Methylicorpusculum oleiharenae: one gene and its partner. Each later gene encodes a partner of the first gene's protein in a complex. Links are inferred from orthologs where the notes say so. Each region holds a gene or a part of one and is shown on either strand. Other genes may lie near its edges.

The links. The genes of interacting proteins can lie anywhere in the genome.
Region 2: the proteins of dnaB (region 1) and dnaG are in contact, whole or in part, in a crystal structure (PDB 2R6A), measured with the Geobacillus stearothermophilus proteins. The link is inferred for Methylicorpusculum oleiharenae from one-to-one orthologs. Residues at the interface, in WP_033016901.1 of Geobacillus stearothermophilus: Ser13, Glu15, Ala16, Gln18, Glu91, Leu92, Asp94, Ala95, Val96, Pro97, Thr98, Ala99, Ala100, Asn101, Tyr104, Tyr105, Ile108; in WP_049624496.1 of Geobacillus stearothermophilus: Lys456, Leu457, Leu458, Pro459, Ala460, Asn463, Ala464, Leu467, Leu535, Leu536, Ile537, Ala538, Gln544, Glu545, Asp548, Tyr549, His552.

The regions. Positions count from the first base shown.
Region 1 is NZ_WUTY02000001.1:2,086,820-2,092,192, forward strand. The notes cover bases 2,405-5,373. They hold dnaB (replicative DNA helicase), read left to right. Parts: upstream 2,405-3,176; coding sequence 3,177-4,571; downstream 4,572-5,373. Other genes in these bases: GO003_RS09590 (DUF2452 domain-containing protein), read right to left, coding at 2,410-3,000; alr (alanine racemase), read left to right, coding at 4,587-5,373. Also shown: mazG (nucleoside triphosphate pyrophosphohydrolase), read left to right, coding at 1-111; GO003_RS09580 (porin), read right to left, coding at 293-1,765; GO003_RS09585 (hypothetical protein), read left to right, coding at 2,143-2,346. UniProt on the Escherichia coli protein: The main replicative DNA helicase, it participates in initiation and elongation during chromosome replication. Travels ahead of the DNA replisome, separating dsDNA into templates for DNA synthesis.
Region 2 is NZ_WUTY02000001.1:1,106,587-1,109,523, forward strand. It holds dnaG (DNA primase), read left to right. Parts: upstream 1-570; coding sequence 571-2,304; downstream 2,305-2,937. Other genes in the region: GO003_RS05235 (GatB/YqeY domain-containing protein), read left to right, coding at 1-366; rpoD (RNA polymerase sigma factor RpoD), read left to right, coding at 2,389-2,937. UniProt on the Escherichia coli protein: RNA polymerase that catalyzes the synthesis of short RNA molecules used as primers for DNA polymerase during DNA replication.

The sequences.
Region 1 (5,373 bases):
ATAGAGCAGCAAGTGCTGGCTTCCGGTCGCGGGATGCGGGACTGCGAACTCGCAGAGCTGGATGAACTGTGGAATGAAGCCAAGCGGTTACTCAAAGGGCAGAAAGAGTAAAGACGCTAAAGGTTTTTGGTTCAGGATTTTTGTTGTTCAAAACCTGAGTTAAAAATTGGGTAGGTTGGGTTGCATGCTTTTCGCAACCCAACAAATTAAGGCTTCGGCCTTGAAATGTTGGGTTGGCTATCGCCAACCGCAACCTACGTGGAGCGTTGTTTCTATGCTGAAAAGTTACGAATTAATAGTTCCATTGCAACTGGGTGCGGATCAGGTCGCCTGAGGCTTGGCCCAGATAATCGCTAGAGGAGCTTGTGCTTACGACGGTATTGGTTCTGTCCATCATCGTATAGGTCATGACCAGTTCCAGCGCTTTCATCATTTGCCATTCAAAGCCAAAATCAATTTCTTCAACATGCGTATAAGCGGCATTTGCTGCACCTTTATGCGGGCCGTCGTAATGTTGCCATTTCACGAACGGAATTAAGGTGCCTTGTGAGCCCAGAATCTTATCGATTTTATACATGGCTTGCACATAGCCGCCTCTGAGGGATTTTCTCTCGATGACGTTGTCAGTTACGTTAAGTGTAGGGCCTTTACCCCAGTTCCATTCAGCCTGTAAGCCAAAGGGCTGTGGAAACAAAATGGCATGAATCGCCGCTCTATCTTCGCTATTGCCTTTATCATCTGCAGAGGGTTTTTTATTAGATATTCCGTCGAAAGTCCTGTAATCGACTGGAGAGACATTGAATTTACCAGACATCGCATCCGCGCCAACCTCCACGACCTGTCCCTCAAATACAGAACCTAAAAAGTCCAGTTCGATCGGGTACGTTGCATGGGCAACCATGTACAGATCATCGTTGGTTTCATCTCTGTTAAGTCCTTGACCGTTATAGACACCGAAGCCTAATACGCCATAGTCACCCGACGTTTTCAGACCTTTCAGACTTAAATCTTTCCACAGCTTTTGCACATGAGTCGGAGACCAGTAGGCGAACAAGCCTAAATCACGCTCACTGGGTACCGCACTGTTAAGCGCATCGGCCCGGTCAAGGGACAACCTGTTTTGTGATGACTGCAGGTTTTCCCAGCCAAACGGAACTTTGGATTGACCTGCACGGATACGGTATTCATGCGTTTTATCAAAGGCTAAGTCAGCATAGGCGTCACGCAACTGCGCAAAATTTTGACTGCCACCGGTTGAAGTCGCAAAATCCGGTTGTATATACAGCGATACATATTCGTTGATGTCGCCCGAGAACACCAAACGAACCCGCCGGAACGAGAAATTGCTGTTGTCCTTGATCGATTTGTCGCCTTCGTTAGAACGCAACTCAGGCTCGCCTGCGGTGCGGTCACCGGTCAGTTTTTGGTTATAACGAAGCTGGGTATAGCCTCTTAGATTGATTTTGTTAAACCATTTTTCGTCATTTTTAGCATTCGCTTCTCTGACTGCGACTACGTGCTCTTCCAATTCTTTAAACTCTTGCTCCTTATTTTTCAGATCATTACGAATCTCGGCAATTTCCTCATTTTGCTTGGTTTTGTCCTCTACTTTTTCAAACGTGCCCAATTTAACCCGTCCAGGACCGTCTTCGGCAAAAAGCTGCTTGGTTTCGCTGTCCATATAAAGATCTATTGCTAAAGCACTGGTCGAAAGGCTGAAGCCCAGAACTGAAATGATCGCCAACTTCATTTTTGTAAGTTTCATGTAAGCTTGTATAAGAGTAGAAATTGCAGCAAGCTTATAGGCTTAAAATGACAGCTTTGTGACAGAAATGTGACAGTTTTGTTACAGTTTTTAGGATTGTTGAAAGGCCTGGTTAATAAATCTGGCTTGAATGTTTTTTTATACAACTCCTGACTGTTTATTCTGAAAATACAGAGTGTAGGATGTGCTGAGTTAAGAAGCGCATCAATCGCGAACGATGCGCTTCACGCTGTTCAGCACATCCTGCTCATCTTTCATTTTCTGACGTGATGGTGTGACTTCATGTTCGTTAGGATCTGGTTGTGAAGGGGAAGTTATTCTTGGCACATGGAATGCATTAATTAATGCGAGTCAAGAACTAATGTGGAGTACGTAACATGAGCGAGCATCCATTACAATCATTCCCGGTAGAATGGTCGGATTTCATAGAATCGCTGAATGCAGAGTTTTTTAGCACCAAAGGCTATGGCGTCTATGCCTTTTTAAGCTTTGATCATATCAAACTGCTTTACGATGAGCTTTTGGGAAACCCTGTCCCCGTAAAGGTGTTTATTAAAGTGTTCGTCAGAAATTTCAAGTAACTGTTTTTTTAAGTCATCCGATGCTCGGGCTTGCCAGGCATGCAGTGTCACTCAAATTGCCGGTTAAACGTCGTCATGAGTTTTGGTGATCGGACCGCATTCTAATTTGAGAGCCTGATCAAAGCTGAGACCCAGAATATCGGTTTGTCTCATTGACGACGCCAGAGAAAAAGCTAATGCAGACGCCAGAACTCTGGAATGATAGGAGAAATCGTTAACAAAAACGGGCAGTGTTTCATTGAGTTGTTCGGCGGATTTGAGTTTTTTATCGAATGCCTGACGGCGAAAATGTATCTCTTCCATCAATAAACGATTATTTTGTGTTTCTTCCGACAGTGCCAGAGACCAGGTTAAGTCAGGGTGAAGCCTGCATTCTCCGATATAATGGCCCGAAAGCGATTGATGCCATTCCTTTGGACTAATCAATGAAAGGTGGTAGTTATCACCTTTTCTATAAAGCCAATATTTCCTGTCCAGCACCGGTTTGAAGCGAATGCGGCTTTCCAGAATGAAAAGCGAGGTAAACAGTTCCGACGCTATCTGGGTAATGGGTTTTGGCGGCGCGTTAACGTGTTGCTGCAGATCGTTCAAACGGTCGATTACAGAACACAAACCTTTGCCTTGGGGATTGGGCGATCTAACTTTTTTGGCCATCTTCACACATAATAATTTTGCTTTACAATCTATCAGCATCCGGCGTAAACCCCAAATAAGGCGTTACCTTGTCTACCGTTGGTATCTCGTTGAACTTTTGCGTACTTTTAGTGTTTTTCGTGGATCAAAAGATTTTTCCGGGTTTATAATGCAAAATTTTTCAATACTTTATCTGAATGTCTGAAGACTATACCTACGATCGTGATTATGAGATGGAGGCACTGAAAGTCTCGCCTCATTCTATACAGGCCGAACAATCAGTGCTGGGCGGCTTGATGCTGGATAATCAGACCTGGGATTCCATTGCTGACAAAGTAGTTGAAAGCGATTTTTATCGTAAGGACCATCGCCTGATTTTTAAGACGATAGAGCAGCTTGCTGAAAAGCAGGAGCCTTTTGATGTCATCACGCTATCCGAATCCTTGTCAGCAATTGGCGAGTTAACAACGGTCGGCGGATTGGCTTATCTCGGGACGCTGGCCAAAGACACGCCCAGTGCTGCCAATATTGTCGCATATGCCAAAATTGTCAGGGACAAAGCGATACTCCGGCAGTTGATTCATGTCGGTACCGATATTTCCAATTCCGCTTTTAATACCGAAGGCCGGGATACGGCGGAATTGCTGGAGAATGCCGAACGGCAGGTGTTTCACATTGCCGAGCAGCGGCAGCGCGGACAAGGTGGTTTTACCGCAATTAAGTCATTATTGGCGCAAGCAGTCGATAAAATTGAACTGCTTTACGAGCAGGAGGGCTCAATCACCGGTGCCAGCACGGGATTTAGCGATTTTGATGAAATGACTTCAGGTCTGCAGCCCTCTGATCTGATTATCGTAGCAGGGCGGCCGTCGATGGGGAAAACTACCATTGCCATGAACATGGCTGAAAACGTTGCGATCAAAGGGGATAAACCGGTCGCAGTTTTCAGTATGGAAATGCCGGGTGACTCATTGGCCATGCGGATGATGTCGTCGTTAGGCCGTATTGATCAGCATAAGGTCAGGACGGGTAAGCTGGATGATGATGAATGGCCGCGTCTGACCTCGGCGATTAATATGCTGGCGGAAACCAAATTGTTTATCGATGATACGCCCGCACTGACGCCGACTGAAGTACGTTCAAGAGCTCGGCGCTTAATGCGTGAACACGGTCAGTTGGGTCTTATCGTGCTGGATTATCTGCAATTGATGCAATCGCCTGCCAGCGGTGAAAATCGCGTGCAACAAATTTCCGATATATCGCGAAGCCTCAAGGCTCTGGCCAAGGAACTGAACGTGCCGGTCATTGCCTTGTCACAGCTGAACCGGAATCTGGAACAACGTCCCAATAAACGCCCGGTGATGTCGGATCTTCGAGAATCAGGCGGTATCGAGCAGGATGCCGACGTCATTGTTTTCGTTTACCGGGATGAAGTCTACAATCCCGACTCGCCCGATAAAGGTGTTGCCGAGATTATTATCGGTAAACAAAGAAACGGTCCAATTGGAACGGTCAGGCTCACCTTTTTGGGACAGTACACGCGCTTTGAGAATTTTGCAGGGCACAGCTACAGTGACAATGACTACGAATAACCATTTCCTCTCTTTATGACGCCTACCGCTTATGCCGTTATCAATCTTGATGCGGTCGAACATAACCTAATGAAAGTTCATCACTTTGCCCCGCATGCCAAAATCATGGCGGTGATCAAGGCGAATGCTTATGGCCATGGCATGTTACGCATTGCTCAGGCTCTCAAGCCTGTGGATGGATTTGCCGTCGCCAGAGTCCATGAGGGAATTCGATTGAGACAGGCGGGTATACAGCAACGCATCGCTGTTTTGGAAGGATTTACCTGTGAAGAAGAATTGGACAGTCTGATCCGTTTCAATCTGGATGCTGTCGTACATTCTTTGGGGCAGGTTGACATTTTTGAAAAAAAGCAGGCGCATGAACAAATCGCTATCTGGATAAAAGTCGATTCGGGCATGAACCGGCTGGGATTTAAGCCCAACGAAATCAAAGTCGTCTATCAGCGTTTATTACAGTGCCCCGTAATCAAGCAACCATTCAATTTCATGACGCACTTGGCTAACGCCGATGATTTGTCAGATGGTATGACAATGGCGCAAATCAGACTTTTTAACGACGCAGTGGCAGACTTTCCTGGCCCACGAAGTGTTGCCAATTCGGCCGGTATCATCGGTTGGAAGGCCTCGTTGGCCGATTGGGTCAGACCCGGCGTTATGTTATACGGCGTTTCACCTTTTGCCGATAACACGGGTGAAGAGCTTGGGCTTAAACCCATCATGGAACTGCACTCAAGACTGATTGCGGTAAAACCCATTTTAAAAGGCGATACCGTAGGTTATGGCGGCACTTGGCTGTGCGAGC
Region 2 (2,937 bases), 980 kb from region 1 along the record:
TTGATTATGGCTGCAATTAAGCAGCGCGAAGTTGATGAAAGAATAGAATTGGATGATGAGCAGGTTATTCTTGTGCTGGACAAGATGGTCAAGCAGAGAAGAGAGTCAATTCGACAATTTCGTGCCGCAGAAAGAATTGATCTTGCTGAAATTGAAGAGGCCGAAATTGTAGTCATACAAGACTATTTGCCTCAGGCCTTGACAGACGAAGAGATCGATTTAATGATTCGAGAGGAAGTCGAAGCACAAGGAGCGGTATCTATTAAAGATATGGGTAAAGTGATGAATGCTCTTAAGGAGAAGATGCAGGGACGTGCAGATATGGCTCAGGTAAGTATAAAAATAAAAAGTGTCTTGGCGGGATAGTTCCGCCATTCTTACCTCAGGCGGAGTTCCACATAACATATACACAATTTGCCAAGCTGAAAAGCCGGTCTTTTGCGGTTCGAAAATGGTTTGTATGCTTTATGGAATTCCATATTGTTACAGTGGCAGTTGGGCAAAGATCATGCGGTATTTGTGTCTGTTTATTCAGGGAAAGCCTCTTAACTCATTCGAGATATAAGGTGAATGATGTCGGGTAGGATACCTTCCTCGTTTATAAATGACCTTCTGGCGCGGGTTGATATCGTTGATTTGATTGACTCTCGTGTGCCTCTAAAAAAAACGGGGAGCAACTATGTTGCTCGCTGTCCCTTTCATACAGAAAAAACACCCAGCTTTTCAGTCAGTGCCAAAAAACAGTTCTTCCACTGTTTCGGCTGTGGCGCCAGCGGTAACGCGATAACTTTTCTGATGGATTACAATCACCTTGACTTTGTGGAGGCGGTTGAAGATCTTGCCGCATTCGCGGGCATCGAAGTGCAAAGAGAAAAGGATGTCGGCATTGAGCAGCCAGAAAAAAAAGATATCAGTCATCTCTATAATCTGATGGGCAGTGTGGCTGCTTTTTATGCCGAGCAACTGAAACAGAATCCCGAAGCAAAGAAAGCGGTTGAATACCTTAAGGTTCGGGGAGTCAGCGGCGAAATCGCCAAGTCGTTTATGTTGGGCTATGCTCCTGGTGACTGGAATTCATTGTCAGGCCGATACGATACGAAGGATCTCCTCGAAACAGGTATGCTGGTTGCTCGGGATGGGGGTGGGTCGTATGATCGTTTTCGCGGGCGAATCATGTTTCCCATCAGAAATAAACGGGGCAATGTGGTTGGCTTCGGTGCGCGGGTTTTAGATGATACATTGCCCAAATACTTGAATTCGCCTGAAACGTCCCTATTTAGTAAAAGTAATGAAGTTTATGGTCTATATGAGCTATTAAATGCCAAGCAAAAGCCGGAGCGCATATTGATAGTCGAAGGTTACATGGATGTGGTTGCTTTGGCTCAATTTGGTATTAATTACGCAGTTGCAGCGCTCGGTACGGCCATTTCCAAGGCGCATGTTGATCTTTTATTTCGCTTTTCCAAAGAAATTGTGTTTTGCCTAGATGGTGATTCGGCAGGGAGGCAAGCCGCATGGCGCGCCATGGAGTCGGTATTTTCCAGTGTCAAGGACGGTCGGATAGTGAAAATGATGCTGTTGCCGCATCAGCATGATCCTGATTCGTTGGTGCGTGAGGAAGGCGTTGATAAGTTCGAGCAAAGGATGGCTGGCGCGGCAACCTTGTCGGATTATTTTTTCGGGCAATTGACTGCTGATTTGGGGTTGGGGACAGTTGAAGGCCGAGCGCAACTGGTCGAAAAAGCCAAGCGATATCTAGAGTTGTTGCCTTATGGGGTGTTCAGGGAAATGATGTTTGCCAAGCTGGAAACAATGTCGGGTATGGGCTCGCTGGATGTTTTATCAAAAAAAGCTAAACTGAATTTCGGTCGACCGAGAAAAGGCACAGGACAAGTAATGCGCACTTCGCCGGCAAGGGTCGCGCTGGCCTTGCTGGTGCAAAATCCAGAATTAGCGGATTTGCTAGAGCAGGAGGATATGGATTGGAGTCATTTGGATTTTCCAGGTTGCGAGATTTTTCGAGAAATTATGTCCGTTATTCTCAGGCAGAATCCGCCCAATGCGTCCGTTCTTTTGGAGCAGCTAAGAGGGCATCCTGATGAAAAGCTCGTCAATAAGCTGGCCACGATGGAATTATTGGTCCCTGAGGATGGGGTAAAAGCCGAATTTTTGGGTGCGATTAAAGCAATAGTAAGTGGATCCAGAACGATCCGGATTGAAAAATTGATTGATAAGGAGCAAAGCGAAGGATTGGATGAGAGCGAGCGAACGTTGCTAAAAAAATTACTCTCCAGCTCAAATTAGCAATGTAAGCTTAACATAAGGATTTAGTTGTATTATAATTATCGGTTCAGCGGTGTTGAGCTGGATGTTTTCTGTGAGTAAAAGATGAACCAAGAACAGCAGCAATCCCAATTAAAACAATTGATAACTAAAGGCAAAGCGCAGGGCTACCTGACTTATGCCGAAGTGAATGATCATTTGCCTAGTGACATAGTCGATCCAGAGCAAATAGAAGATATCATTGGCATGATCAATGATATGGGGATACAGGTGTACGAGGTTGCGCCTGACGACGACTCATTGATCACTGACAGTGCGGTAACCGATGATGAAGATGACGATGAGGAAGTTGCGGCTCTAGCGTCGGTTGATAGTGAGTTCGGGCGAACAACTGATCCGGTCCGCATGTACATGCGTGAGATGGGTTCAGTGGAATTGTTAAGCCGGGAAGAAGAGCTGAAAATTGCCAAACGGATTGAGGATGGTCAGCAACAAGTTGTTAGAGCGATTGCCCGGTCATGCAAAGTGGTTGAGAGCTTTTTATCGTCTTTCGATTCTATAACGGATGAAGAAGGTGGTACTCGTTTGTCCGATTTAATCAGTGGTTTTGTTGATTTGAGCGAGCCTTCTGAGCAACTGTTGAGTAGCGCTGCT